4 regions of the Nocardioides sp. NBC_00163 genome follow, and region 1 is predicted to be linked to each of the others. Evidence: riboswitches for the same ligand, from Rfam matches in the RefSeq annotation. Region 1 holds a riboswitch; each other region holds the start of a gene.
What was found. Region 1 has a riboswitch for cobalamin ahead of OG801_RS06000 (ABC transporter substrate-binding protein). Riboswitches for the same ligand answer to the same signal wherever they lie in the genome.
Positions count from the first base shown of each region.

Region 2: it holds a riboswitch for cobalamin, as region 1 does, so the genes downstream of both, OG801_RS07140 (nitrite reductase) here and OG801_RS06000 (ABC transporter substrate-binding protein) in region 1, are expected to answer to the same signal.
Region 3: it holds a riboswitch for cobalamin, as region 1 does, so the genes downstream of both, OG801_RS07035 (FecCD family ABC transporter permease) here and OG801_RS06000 (ABC transporter substrate-binding protein) in region 1, are expected to answer to the same signal.
Region 4: it holds a riboswitch for cobalamin, as region 1 does, so the genes downstream of both, OG801_RS07070 (magnesium chelatase subunit D family protein) here and OG801_RS06000 (ABC transporter substrate-binding protein) in region 1, are expected to answer to the same signal.

Region 1 covers NZ_CP108155.1:1,254,785-1,258,276, reverse strand. Annotated here, with positions in the region: gene OG801_RS06005 (FecCD family ABC transporter permease) at 1-956, opposite strand, end outside; gene OG801_RS06000 (ABC transporter substrate-binding protein) at 956-1,996, opposite strand; cobalamin riboswitch at 2,050-2,237, opposite strand; gene OG801_RS05995 (NAD(P)H-dependent oxidoreductase) at 2,266-2,964, opposite strand; gene OG801_RS05990 (sugar ABC transporter ATP-binding protein) at 3,143-3,492, shown strand, end outside.
Region 2 covers NZ_CP108155.1:1,484,692-1,488,183, forward strand. Annotated here, with positions in the region: gene cobJ (precorrin-3B C(17)-methyltransferase) at 1-387, opposite strand, end outside; gene OG801_RS07135 (precorrin-8X methylmutase) at 384-1,037, opposite strand; partial or broken gene OG801_RS07140 (nitrite reductase) at 1,731-1,871, opposite strand; cobalamin riboswitch at 1,927-2,132, opposite strand; gene OG801_RS07145 (ABC transporter substrate-binding protein) at 2,236-3,402, shown strand; gene OG801_RS07150 (ion transporter) at 3,388-3,492, opposite strand, start outside.
Region 3 covers NZ_CP108155.1:1,462,531-1,466,022, forward strand. Annotated here, with positions in the region: gene OG801_RS07030 (ABC transporter ATP-binding protein) at 1-268, opposite strand, end outside; gene OG801_RS07035 (FecCD family ABC transporter permease) at 265-1,275, opposite strand; cobalamin riboswitch at 1,389-1,574, opposite strand; cobalamin riboswitch at 1,664-1,881, shown strand; gene OG801_RS07040 (ribonucleotide-diphosphate reductase subunit beta) at 2,032-3,030, shown strand; gene OG801_RS07045 (ribonucleotide reductase N-terminal alpha domain-containing protein) at 3,030-3,492, shown strand, end outside.
Region 4 covers NZ_CP108155.1:1,472,957-1,476,448, reverse strand. Annotated here, with positions in the region: gene OG801_RS07080 (helix-turn-helix domain-containing protein) at 1-816, shown strand, start outside; gene cbiE (precorrin-6y C5,15-methyltransferase (decarboxylating) subunit CbiE) at 819-2,012, opposite strand; cobalamin riboswitch at 2,075-2,214, shown strand; gene OG801_RS07070 (magnesium chelatase subunit D family protein) at 2,240-3,492, shown strand, end outside.

The DNA.
Region 1 (3,492 bases):
GCCACCCCGACCGGGAGCTCCTCGGGATCGATCACCGTCCGGGCCGCGGTGTCGACCCAGATCAGGAAGATCGCGCCGAGCAGCGCGGTGGCCGGGAGCAGCAGCCGGTGCCCGACCCCGACCAGCGCGCGGGCGAAGTGGGGCAGGACCAGACCGACGAAGCCGATCGCTCCGGACGTGGAGACGATGACGGCCGTCATCAGCGCCGTGAGCACGAGGAGCACGGCCCGGATGCGCGTGACGTCGACGCCGAGCGAAGCCGCCGCGTCGTTGCCGAACGCGAACGCGTCCATCCACCCGGCGCCCGCGACGCAGCAGAGCAGCCCGCCGAGCACGATCACCCCGCAGACGAGTACGTCGGTCCAGCTCGCCGAGGAGAGCGACCCGAGCAGCCAGAAGAGCACTCCGCGCGTCTGCTCGGCGTCGGCCGCGGTGAACACGATGAACGAGGTGAGTGCCGAGAAGAGCTGGGTGGCGGCGATGCCGGCCAGCACGAGCCGGTCGGTGGTGCCGCCGGCGAGCGAGGCGAGCAGCAGCACGAGCGCGAACGAGACGAGCGCGCCCGCGAACGCCCCGGTGGAGAGACCGATCGCGCCCGAGCCGACGCCGAGCACGACGACCGCGACCGCCCCGGTGGAGGCTCCCGAGGAGATGCCGAGCACGAACGGGTCGGCGAGCGGGTTGCGCAGCAGCGACTGCAGGATCACTCCGCAGATCGCCAGTCCGGCCCCGCAGATCCCGGCCAGCAACGTACGCGGCAGCCGCAGGTCCCACACGATGCTCTGCTGGAGCAGAGTGAGGTCGGAGAGCCCGAGCCCGGCTCGGTCGGCCACGACGCCGTAGACGTCGGCGACGCTCAGGTCGGAGGGCCCGACGGTGATGGCGCCGGCGACCGAGGCCAGCACCACCAGCGGCGCCACCAGCAGGACGCCGGCGCGGGGGAGGCGTACGGGCATCAGCGGAGGTCGAGGTCGGCCAGCTGGTCCGCGACGTTCTCGACCGCGTAGACGGTGCGGATCGAGGGGTTGAGCTCGGCTCCGGAGAGCGTCACGAAGCGATCGTTCTGGACCGCGTCCATCCGGGCGGTGACCGGGTTGCTCTTCAGGTAGTCGATCTTGGCGCGTGCGGTCTCGGCGGTCTGGCTCTTGCGGGTCAGGTCGCCGAGGACGATGACATCGGGGTTGCGCTCGGCGACGGTCTCCCAGTTGATCTGCGGCCACTCGTCGGTGGTGTCGTCGAAGACGTTCTCGATGCCGAGGGTGCGGCCGATGATCCCCGGGCCGCCGCAGCAGCCGGCCAGATAGGGCGACTCGGAGTTGGCGAACCAGTACATGGCGCTCACCTCGCCTTCCGGCGCCTCGGTCCGGGCGGTCTCCAGCCGCTTCGACAGGTCGGCGACGAGCTCCTCGCCCCGCTCGGGGACGCCGAAGATCCGCGCCAGGTCGGTGATCTCCTGGAAGATCGTGTCGATCTCGAGGGCGTCGTGGCGGGTGCCGTCGTCATCGCCCTCGTTGTCCTTGAGGCACTCGGCGGGGGAGAGGTAGGAGCCGACGCCGAGCTTCTCCAGGTCCTCGGGCGTGGTCACCCCGCCCTCGCCCAGCGTGCTGATGAAGGAGGCCGTGACGAAGTCCGGCTCGGCCTCCAGGACGCGCTCGTAGGAGGGCGCGTTCTCGGCCAACCGGGGCACGCCCTTGTTGTCCGCGGCCAGCGAGTCGAGCACCGGGTCGGTCCAGGTCGCGGTGCCGGCCATCCGGTCGGCCAGTCCGAGCGAGAGCAGGATCTCCGTGGAGCCCTGGTTGAGCGAGACGACGCGCTCGGGCGGTGCCTCGAGGGTGATCTCGCGCCCGCAGTTGGTCAGGGTGAGCGGGAAGCCGGTGGTGTCGGCGGCCGCCTGCTGTGCGCCGGAGGGCTGGTTGGCGGCGCAGCCGGCCAGTGCGGAGCAGAGCACCAGGACGGTGCTCGCGGTGAACGTTCGGATGGTGCGGGAGAGGTGCACGTCGGTCCTCGAGCTGGTCGCGGGCTGGTGCGCGTCGCCCGTCCTGACCGGCAGCGGTCTGCTGCAGGGCCAGCAGGTCTTCGGACTCGGGATCGACCGGCGCGAGACGCCTTCCCAGGCCCGAGGGCCCAGTGGCACAGTGTCCCGTCCGTCACCCACACCGCTGCGCGTCAGTCCCGGACTCTCACCGGGTTCCCGTGCCGGGACTACGTCCCGAGCGGCTGGCTCCAAGACCGTAGCAGGGGGCCCCGCCCCCGTGGGGGACGACCTCAGCCCTCGCGATGGGCGCTCAGCCCGTCCTCCCCGGGCGCGACCGAGTCGTGGAGTCTGATCGTGTGGTCGTAGTGCTCCTCGGCCATCGGCCGGTAGTCGATCCGCGGCTCCGTCATCACGCCCTCGAGACGTACGCTCAGATCGGCCTCGATCCGCGCCATGACCTGGGCGTCGATGGTGTCGGTGTCCGTGATCAGGTGCGGGCGCAGCGGTTCCATCCCGGTGTACCAGAACGTGCCGTGCAGAAGGGGCCACAGGACGTCCTCGATGTCGCCGCTGATCCCGCGCGGACCCAGCGTCGCGGCCCGGTCACCGGCGGTGACGATCGTCAGCGCGCGCTTGCCGATCAGGCCGCCCTTGCCGTACTTGAGCGGCTTGCCGGTCTCCGGATCCGGTACGTCGAAGGCGAACCCCGACTCGAAGACCCGGTCGATCCAGCCCTTGAGGATGGCCGGCACCGAATACCACCACAGCGGGAACTGCACGACCAGCAGATCGGCCTCCCGCAGCCGGTCCTGGTGGCGGCGTACGTCGGCCTCGCCCCGCTCCACCAGAAGTGGATTGAAACCTTCTCGATAGAGGTCGATCTCGTCGACGCTCCAGCCGGCCGCGCCGAGCGCGTCCACGCCGATCTCGCGCAGCCGTCCGTTGAGTGATGACGCGTGCGGATGTGCCCATACCCAGAGTGCGTGCATGGGGCTCTGAACGCCGTCTGACGCGGAGGGATTCCCGACTGGATCCGGGCGGGCGCCGACGCGGTCTGATGACAAAGTCCGGATCTCGCTCAAATTAGCGGCCTCAGAGTGTTGACGTATGTGATTGCCATCACTAGCGTAAACCAGGCTTGAAACCTTTCAATTCGAGGAGCTGCCCATGCCGGACACACCCGCCGCACTGGAGCTGCGGGACGTGGCCAAGTCCTTCGGCCCCGTACGCGCCCTCCGGTCCGGAAGCCTCCGGGTCGAGGCCGGATCCATCCACGCGCTCGTGGGGGAGAACGGTGCCGGGAAGTCGACCCTGGTCAAGATCGTCGCCGGGCTCTACCGCCGCGACGCCGGCGACTACCTGCTCTCCGGAGAACAGGTCGACTTCCGCAACACCGCCGACGCCAAGCAGGCCGGGGTTGCGGTCATCTACCAGGAGCCGACCCTCTTCCCCGACCTCTCGGTCACCGAGAACATCTTCATGGGACGCCAGCCGACCAACCGCTGGGGCAAGATCGA
Region 2 (3,492 bases), 230 kb from region 1:
GACCTCCTTGAAGCGGTCGTGGAGATACATCGAGGAGCCGTAGAAGAGCGGGTCGCCCTCGGCGAGCAGGACCACGTCGCGGCCGGCGTCGAGGTGAGCGGAGAGCCGGACCGCGCAGGACTCGTAGAACTCGGCCATCGCCCCGACATAGCCGCCCGGGTGCGAGGTGGTGCCGGTGGTGACCGGGTAGCGCAGCTCCTCCTCGATCGCCTCCGCGGGGATCAGCGAGGACGCGATCCTGCGAGCGTGCGACTGCTTGCGCACCCCTGCGTGGTAGGCGATCACGGGGGCCGCGCCGATCAGCCGGGCGGCCTTGAGGGTGATCAGCTCGGGATCGCCGGGACCGATGCCGACAACAGTGAACCGCCCGCGTACATCCGTGCTCATTCCTGCTCCTGGGCGAGTGCGTTGAGGGCGGAGGACGTCATCGCGGAGCCGCCGCGGCGGCCCCGGACGGTGACGAAGGGGATGTCGATGCCGTGATCGGCGGCGAACGAGGCGAGCGCCTCCTTCGACTCGGCCGCGCCGATGAAGCCGACCGGGCAGCCGACGATCGCGGCCGGCCGCGGACCGCCGTCGAGGATCATCTCGAGCAGATGGAAGAGCGCCGTCGGGGCGTTGCCGATGGCGACCACCGCGCCCTCGAGGTAGGGCTCCCACAGCGACAGCGCGGCGGCGGTACGGGTCGTCGCCCACTCGCGGGCGAGCGCCGGGACCCGGTCGTCACCGAGCATGCAGAGCACCTCGTTGTCGCGCGGGAGCCGGCTGCGGGTGACGCCGGTGGCGACCATCGTCGCGTCGCACAGGATCGGCGCCCCGGCCTCCAGCGCGCCCCGCGCGGCCTTCACCAGGCCGGGGTGGATGACCAGGTCGGAGGCGAGATCGACCTGCCCGCTGCCGTGGATCATCCGCACCGCGAGCCGCTCGGCGTCGGCCGGCACCGCGGAGAGGTCCGCCTCGCGCCGGATGGTCGCGAAGGAGTCGACGTAGATCGCCGGCCCGTGGTCGATGTAGTCGTAGCGGCGGGTCGGGCGCACCTGCGGCGAGGGCACGAGTACGCCGCGCCACGGTGTCACCACGACCGCCGGCGCTCGTTCCGCCAGGGCAGCGACCGCGGCCCGGTCCAGGGCTCCGTCCGGGGCGGCGACGTGCTCGCCACCGGGCACCTGCCCGAAGCCGAGCTCATCGGCCTCGGCCGGCACCCGAGCGTCGGCCGCGACCGGCTCGACCATCGGTGCGTCCAGCTCGGCGACGTGCCAGGGCGCGGACGGCCCCTCGCCGCGTACGTCCAAGAAGCGGGCAGCGAGCGAGACCAGCCGGGACGCGGCCTCGGTGAGCGGTACGACGGGCCCCCACGAGTCACCGACCCGGAGCTGACCCTCGACGGCGGACAGGGCCACCAGCCCGAGGTCGCACTCCCGCGAGACCAGGTCGCCGCGACCGTCGTCGAGCACGAAGAGGAACCGCCCCGGCAGCGCGGCCAGCCGCGGCGAGGCGCACAGCAGCCGGTCCAGCGATGCCGCGACGCCGCGCAGGTCGGCGCGGCCCCCGGCGAGCCCGGTCTGCGGAGAGACCATCACGTTGCGTACGAGCTCGTGGGTCTGCGCCGGAACCAGACCGGTCGCCTTCAGCGCGGTGAGCACCTCGCCGGGCAGCCCGCCGTCGAGACTCGGCAGGCCGCGCACCTGCAGGTTGGCGCGACCGGTGAGATAGATCCGCCCGTCGCCGTAGGTCTCCGCCACGGAGATCAGCGAGAGCAGCGCGGCGGACGAGACGGACCCGCCGATCAGGCGCAGCCGCACCAGCAGGCCGTCCTCGGCCGCCCATGGACGACCGACTCCGGGGCACCGGTCGGTTCGGACTCGCGCCATCAGGACACCTGCTCTGCGTCATGTGCCCTTGCGCGGGGCACGTGGTGACCTGGCGGCGGGCGCCGCCAGAGCCAGCAGGTCTTCGGACTCGGAATCGATCGGAACGGAGCGCCTTCCCGGAGCCAGGCTCCAGTGGCTGCCCTCCCCGGAAGGAGGGCGTGCCCCGCCCGTCATCCTCACCGCTGCGCGTCAGTCCCGGACTTTCACCGGGTTCCCTGACCCCATCAGGCATGGAGTACGACTGGCAGGGCGAGACTACCGACTTGCGGACACGGCGCCGAATTGCTCACCGCCCGGCCGCGGTCTGTGCCAGTGTTCGGCTACTCGAAATCTCCCGAGGCCACCCCCACAGATGGAGTCTCCCGTGACAGGCTCGGCTCGCCGGCAGCTCTTCGTTCTCGCGCCCATCCCGGCGCTCGCGCTCGGTTTGACAGCCTGCGCCACGACCTCGGAGGCGAAGGTCTCGATCGGTCTGGTGGTGCCGACCTCCGGCGTCCACAAGTCGATCGGCACCGACATGTCACGAGGCTTCGACCTCTACCTCGACCAGCACGGCGGGAAGCTCGGCGGCCGGCTGATCGACGTCGTCGAGGCCGACGAGGGCGACCGGGCCGAGACCGGCGTCGCCGCAGTGACCAGGCTGATCCAGGACGACGAGGTCCAGGCGGTCGTCGGGTTGGTGAGCTCGGAGACGGCGCTCGCGGCCAAGGACGTCGCGAACAACAGCGAGACGCCGCTGATCGTGACCGGCGCCGGCGCCGACCAGCTCACCGACGGCTCCGACTACCTGTGGCGTACGTCCTCCACCAACTCTGACATCGGCGGCGCCCTCGGGAAGGCGGTCGCCCAGGAGACCGACCGAGGCACGGCGTACGTCATCGGCTCCGACGACGCGGCCGGTCACGAGTTCTCCGACAGCTTCATGATCGCCCTGGAGGCGGCCGGCAGCAGCGTGGCGGGTCAGAGCTACACGCCGGCCGGCGTGACCGAGGAGTGGTCGGGGCTCTTCGACAAGGCGAAGGACTCGGGCGCGGACGCGATCTTCGCCGCCTATGCCGGCAAGGAGGCGGAGGCGTTCGTGCAGCAGTACCGCGAGTCCGGGCTGGCCAAGAGCACCAGACTCTACGGCCCGGGCTTCCTCACCGAGGGCGACGTGCTGTCCGCGCTGGGCAGCACCGCGTCCGGCGTACGCACCGCGCTGCACTACAGCGATGCGATGGACTCGCTGATGAACGACGCCTTCGTGAAGGACTACCGCAAGGCGTACGACGCCACCCCGACGGTCTACTCGGTGCAGGCCTACGACGCCGCGGCCGCGCTCGACAAGGCGCTCGACCTCTCCGACGACGTCAACCGCAACGAGATCGCCGACTCCCTCGGCTCGGTCGGCACCATCGTCAGCCCCCGCGGGAACTGGACCTTCGACCCGAACCACAACCCCGACCAGCCCTACTTCCTGAGGGTGGTCAAGGGCACCGCCGACGGCCCCCGCAACGTGGTCCTGCAGGAGATCACCTCAGCGGGCAGCTGAGTCCAGATCTGAGTCCGACCGCAGCTCCGCCCGGGTCGCGGCCAGCTCCTCGCGTACGGCGGTGAGGTCCTCGCGCAACGAGGTGAGGAT
Region 3 (3,492 bases), 210 kb from region 1:
CCATCCGCCGGGCGCGTTCACGCGAGCCGATCCGGGCCGTCTCGTGGAGCCGGCCGGTCTCGTCGGCGAGATGGGCCAGCCCGGCGCTGGGCCGCAGAACCCCGGCGAGGATACGCAGCAGGGTCGACTTGCCCACGCCGTTCACCCCCACGATCCCTAGGCGGGTGCCCACCGGCACGTCCAGATCGACATCGCGAAGCACCTCGCGCTCGCCCAGCCGGGCCGCGACCCCTCGCAGCCGTAGCGCGGGCTGGAAGTGGTCGCTCATCGGTCACCGCCGAAGCGGTACTGACCGCGGCCGAGCAGCAGCAGGAAGAGCGGCGCGCCGACGACGCCGGTGACCACACCCAGCGGGATCTCCTGGGGGCGGGCCACCACCCGGGCGAGCACGTCGACCCACAGCAGGAACAGCCCGCCACCCAGGGCGGCGACCGGGAGCACCACCCGGTGCTGGGCGCCCACGAGCAGCCGGGCCGCGTGCGGCACGATCAGCCCGACGAACCCGATCCCACCGCTGACCGCGACCAGGACCCCGACCAGCACGGCCAGCGCGACGAACAGAGTCGTACGCAGCGCCGCGACGTTCACACCGAGCGCGGCAGCGGTCTCGGGGCCGGCGGCCAAGGCGTCCAGCCAACGGTGCAGCGCCAGCATTGCGAGCCCGAGGACGAGACTGAGGACCGCGGGCAGCCACAGCTTCTCCCAGCTGGCGCCACCGACGCTGCCGAGCATCCAGAACATCACCGAGTCGGCCGCGCGCGGATCATCGCTCATGAAGACCAGGAACGAGGCGATCGCGGAGAGCCCCGAGGAGAGCACGACACCCGAGAGCACCAACCGGATCGGGGTCAGACCACCTTGCGCGGTGGCCACCAGCCACACCAGCATGGCCGAGCCGACCGCCCCGAGCAGCGCGCCGCCGGAGACCGCATAGATGCCGAGGCCGCCCAGCGCCCCGGTGGTGATCGCCGCAGTCGCTCCCACCGAGGCGCCCGAGCTGATCCCGAGCAGGAACGGGTCGGCGAGCGGGTTACGGACCAGGGTCTGCATGCCGGCGCCGGCGACGGCGAGGCCGGCGCCCACGGCGAGCGCCATCAGCGCCCTGGGGACGCGCAGCTCCCACACGATCACGTCCCACTTCCCCGGGGCGTCGCCCTGGAGCCGGTCGCCGACGGTCGCGACGACCTCACCGATCGGTATCCGCTCGGACCCGAAGGCCAGGGACGCGACGGCGCTGAGCGCCGAGGCGAGCAGCAGCCCGGCCACCAGCGGCACGAACGGGACTCGTCGTCTCCCCTCACGAGCACGGCGCGGGCTCAGGGTCTCGCGGGACAGCGTTTCCACGGCGGTCGGCCTCTCAGGTCCTCTGGACCCTGGTCGCGAGGGCCGTGACGTACATCTGAGCCGACAGGTTTTCGGACTCGGGTTCACCCGGCGACGCCGCCTTCCCAGGGACTCGGTCCCCAGTGGCTTCCTGGTCGTCGCCGTCGCCCTCACCGCTGCGCGCCAGTCCCGGATTCACACCGGAGTTCCCTGGCATCCATCAGGATGCGTTCGACTCGGCGCAGAGGCTAGCACGGGCTGCGGAGACGGTGTCGGGGAAGTTTCCGACGACACGGCAGAACACAAGATCTAGGAAGTTGCATTGGTGTAATTCCCGCATATAGTGGTCCTCGCAGCTGGTTCTCCCACCTCGGCGACGGGGCGGGAGAGGCAAGAGGGAACCCGGTGTGAGTCCGGGACTGCCCCGCAGCGGTGAGTGGGAACGACCGCCGTCACGAAGCACTGGGAGCAAGCCGGCTCCTGGGAAGCGACGGCCACTAGGACCGAGCACGATGACGCCCACGAGTCCGAAGACCTGCCAGTGCCCACCTCATGGTGGGGTCCGCGACCTCGAGGGAAGGTCAGGGGATCGAGCGAGCACCACGTGACCGGGTCCGCCCGGCGCGCTGCCGCCGTCCTCCCTGCCCCGGCACGGATGCACGAGACATCCAGCGGGCCGGGGGCCCGCGTGAGCAAGGGGCATGGGGCTTGATCGACACCGAGGGTCTACCGATCCGCACCGAGAAGTCGGCGTACGTCTTCGACTATCCGATGGCCGAGGACCTGGCGAAGAAGCAGCGGAGCATCTTCTGGACCGCCGAGGAGATCCCGGTCGAGAACGACAAGCAGGACTTCCTGGTCAACATGACCGACGCCGAGCAGGCCGCGGTCAAGACGACGCTGAAGCTGTTCACCATCTACGAGCTGATCCTCGGCGGCGAGGTGTGGGGCGACCGGCTCTTCCACGCGTTCCCGCGGCCCGAGGTCCAGATGATGACCAACGCCTTCTCGTTCGCCGAGCTGAACATGCACGCGCCGTTCTACGCGAAGCTCAACAAGGTGCTCATGATCGACACCGAGGAGTTCTACGACTCCTACAAGAACGACCCGGTGCTGGCCGAGCGGATCCAGTTCGTGTGGGACGCGATCGCAGACGAGGACCTGCTCTACGCGCTGAGCGTCTTCACGCTGATGGAGAACTGCGTCCTCTACTCCAACTTCGCCTTCCTCAAGCACTTCCAGTCCGGCGGGAAGAACCTGCTGCAGAACGTGATCAGCGGCATCAACTTCTCCGCCCGCGACGAGAACCTGCACGCCACCGGCGGCGCCTGGCTGTTCAACACCACCCTCGACGAGTACGCCGCCACCGTCCCTGCCGACAAGTTCGAGGCCGAGCGCGACGACCTCTTCGCGAGGGTCCGTGGCGTCGCCGAGCACCTCTACGCCCACGAGGCCCGGATCGTCGAGATGCTCTTCGACGACGGGCCGATCGCCGGCATCGACCAGGCCGACCTGGAGACCTTCGTGAGGTCCCGCATCGACATGACCCTGGAGAACATGCGGATGGAGCCGCTGTTCAACGTCGAGGCCAACCCGATCGCCGAATGGTTCTACAGCGGCATCAACGGCACCCAGTTCCACGACTTCTTCCAGGTCACCGGCAACGAATACAACCGCAACATCGGCGAGACGGAGTTCAGCTTCTAATGAGCAACAGCAACTGGGAGGCGCTCTCTGCCGAGCGCAAGGCCCTGCAGGCCGAGGGCATCGTGCCCGCCTTCATGACCACGGCGGGTTACGCCATGTTCAAGGCCAAGTACACCGTCGCCGACCAGAGCGTGCGGGAACGCTACGAGACCATCGCCAGCACCGCCGGCGATCTCGCCGACGAGATGTACCCCCGCGAGGACGGCGTCTCCTGGACGGAGCGGTTCTTCGAGGCGATCTGGAACGGCTGGCTCTCGCCGTCGACGCCGGTGCTGTCCAACCTCGGCACCGACCGGGGTCTGCCCGTCTCGTGCGAGGGCTCGTACGTCGAGGACTCGGTGTGGGGCTTCTACGAGACCCTCAAGGAGGCGGCGATCCTCTCCCAGAACGGGTTCGGGACCTCGGCGTACCTCGGTGACGTCCGGCCCCGCGGCGCGAAGTTCAGCGACAACGGCAAGGCCA
Region 4 (3,492 bases), 220 kb from region 1:
GAGCTGCCGCTGGCGTCGGTGAGCTACCTCGCCGAGGCACTCATGGACTACCAGCACCAGCTCCTCGAGCACGCGATGCGGGGCTTCGCCGAGCCCGCTCCGCCGATCGATCCCCGGCTGCCGCTCTTCGCGGCGCTCGTCGGCGACGTACGAGCGGGCGACCTGCGTGCTCTGGCCGGCCGTGCCGGCTGGGCCATCACCGATCGGGTGGCCGTGGCGGTGATTCCGGGTGGACCGGTCTCCACCCACCTCGGCGCGCCCACGGCACGTCTGCTCGCCGGCTCGAGCGAGGGTGCCATGGTCATGATCGGGGCCTCGGGCGAGGTACAGCTTCGGGCCAAAGCGGTGGTCGCTGAGACGAGCCGCCCGGTCGCGGTCACCTGGGAGGTACGACTCGACGACACCCGCCACGCCGTTCGGTGGGGCATGCGGGCCCTGGCCCTGGTCGCCGAGCAGGTCATCCGCGCTTCTGAGGACGGCATCGTGTGGTGTGCCGCGCACCAGTCGGAGCTGTGCCTGCACGCCGACCCGATGCTGCGCCGGTTCGCGGACGAACAGCTGCTGGCGCCGCTCATGGAGGAGACTCCGAAACGGCGCCTGGCGCTCGCCGAGACCATGTTGGTCTGGCTGCGTACCCGCCCCAGCGCCCCCGTCGTCGCCGAGCACCTCATGGTCCACGAGCAGACCGTGCGCCACCGGCTCAGGCGTATCAAAGACCTCTTCGGCGACCGTCTCAGCGACCCGTCAGAGACCGTCGGGCTGCTCGCGGCCCTCGAGTCGACCACCCCGCGGTGGCGCCGCGACCTCGCCGGCTGACCTCACCCGACGGAGTGGGTCCACTGGGTGACCGACCGGGCCGGGGTCCAGCCGGTGAAGGTGCCGATCGGGGCGGAGGTCTCGACCGCGATCCGGGTGAGCTCTCCGCCGTGTGCCTGGTAGGCGGTGGCGAGGAGCTGCTCGGTCTCCAGGGTGACGCCGTGGACCACGAGCCGGCCGCCGGGGCGGAGGGCTCGCAGACAGGTGTCGAGTACGCCGGGGCGGGTCGCGCCGCCGCCGATGAAGATCGCGTCGGGGGTGGGGAGGTCGGCCAGGGCATCGGGGGCGCGGCCCTCGACGACGGTGAGGCCAGGTACGCCGAGGTGGGTGGCGTTGCGGGCGATCCTGGCCGCTCGGTCTGGGTTGGCCTCGATCGCCGTCGTGGTGCAGGCGGGGTGGGTGCGCATCCACTCGATGCCTACCGAGCCTGCGCCTGCGCCGACGTCCCAGAGGTGCTGACCCGGGACCGGGGCGAGGCGGGCCAGTGCGGAGGCCCGTAGGTCGCGCTTGGTCAGCTGGCCGTCGTGCTCGAAGGCGTCGTCGGGGAGGCCGGCAGCCCAGCCGAAGAGTGGTGCGCCTACGCACTCGATCGCCACGATGTTGAGGCGGGGCGACTCGCCGACCCACGCCGAGGCGGATGCGGTCCGGGTGCTCTCGGTATCCGCGCCGAGCTCGCCCAGGACGGTCATCATCGAGGCTCCGAAACCTGTGGTGACCAGCAGGTTCGCGACCTGTTCAGGAGTGGACTCGTCCGAGGAGAGTGCGAGGATCCGGCGGCCGGGGGCGAGCTCGCGCGCGACCAGCGAGACGTCGCGGCCGACGAGGCTGACGGCCACACACGACTCGGCGGCCCAGCCCATCCGGGCGCGGGCGAGGGCGACGGAGGAGACGGCCGGTTCGATGCGTACGTTCTCCCGACCGAGAAGCGAGATCAGGGTCGTTCCGATGCCGGAGACGAGCGGGTCGCCCGAGGCCAGCGCGACGACGGGCGCGTCGCCTGGCAGCGAATCGAGGAGAGCCGGGAGCCCCTCGCGCAGCGGTGACGGCCAGGGTTCGCGCCGCTGGCCGGGGACGTCCGGGACGAGGTCGAGATGGCGCTTGCCGCCGAGGAGGACGGCGGAGTCCCGGATCAGCTGCTGGTGACGTACGGGGATCTCGTCCCAACCTCCGGCACCGATGCCCACCACGACGATCATGAGGCCAGACGCTACAGTGGCCGCTCAGGCGCGAGGTGCCCCGACTGCCCAGTCATCGGCTCTGTCACAGGAGCTGGTGAGGACGGTGGGAAGGGAGAATCTGGGAAGCCGGTGAGAATCCGGCACAGGCCCGCTGCGGTGAACGAGCCCCCTCGTGGGGACTCGACAAGTCCGAAGACCGGCCCCGCGTCCATCCAATCCAAGCGATAGGGAGCGGGAGCCTCTCCATGCCGGTTCATTACCCATTTTCTGCCGTCCTCGGCTGCCAGGCCGATGACCTCGACGACATGGGCCTCGCGCTCGTGCTCACCACGATCTCCCCGGAGATCGGCGGAGTCCTGGTCCGTGGCGAGAAAGGGACTGCGAAGTCGACGGCCGTACGCGGTCTGGCGGCCGTGCTGCCTTCGATCTCGGTCTACGCCGGGGATCGGTTCTCGATCGACCCGGCCGACCCGTCCGCGGAGTCGCCTGACGGGCCCTTCGGGTCCGCCGCCGTCGAGGAGAGCCGGCCCGTGCGCCTGGTCGAGCTCCCGGTAGGGGCTACCGAGGACCGGGTCGTCGGCTCGCTCCACCTGGAGAGCGCGCTGTCGCGCGGTGCGGTCGAGTTCGAGCCGGGGCTGCTCGCGCGAGCCCACCGCGGCCTGCTCTACGTCGACGAGGTCAACCTGCTCCACGACCATCTCGTCGACCTGTTGCTGGACGCGGCGGCGATGGGCCGGGTCAGCGTCGAGCGGGACGGCGTCTCGGTCGAGCACGCCGCCCGGTTCGTGCTGATCGGCACCATGAACCCCGAGGAGGGCGAGCTGCGCCCGCAGCTCCTGGACCGCTTCGGGCTCACGGTCGAGGTGGCCGCGCCGCGGGATCCGGCGCTGCGCGCCGAGGTCGTACGCCGCCGGATGGCCTTCGACCTGGACGCTCCCGCGTTCGTCGAGCGCTACGTGGCCGCAGAGCGCGACCTGACCGCACGGGTCTCCACCGCGCGCGCCCTCGTCGGGAAGGTCCGGCTCACCGCGCCCGGGCTGCTCAAGATCGCCGAGGTCTGCGCGGCGTTCGAGGTCGACGGGCTGCGCGCCGACATCGTCACCGCCCGCACCGCGGTCGCGCACGCCGCCTGGGCCGGTCGCTCCGAGGTCACCCGCGAAGACATCCGCCGGGCTGCTCTGCTGGCGCTCCCGCATCGGCGCCGTCGCAACCCCTTCGACGCGCCCGGGCTCGACGAGGACCTGCTCGACCGCATCCTCGGCGACGAGGAGCTGCCGCCCGAGCCGCCGGAGGGCGGGCCGGAGCACGACGACCCGCAGGACGGACCGCAGGACGGACCCGAGTCCGAGCCGGAGGTCGGGCCGGCCGAGAGCTCCCACGAGGACTCCTCGGAGACCGAGCCCGCCGAGACTTCTCAGGAGGAGACCTCGACAAAGGACGAGGCGCCGCCCAGCCCGTCCGCGGGGAACACCTCGACGACTGCCGCAGGCACCGCGTA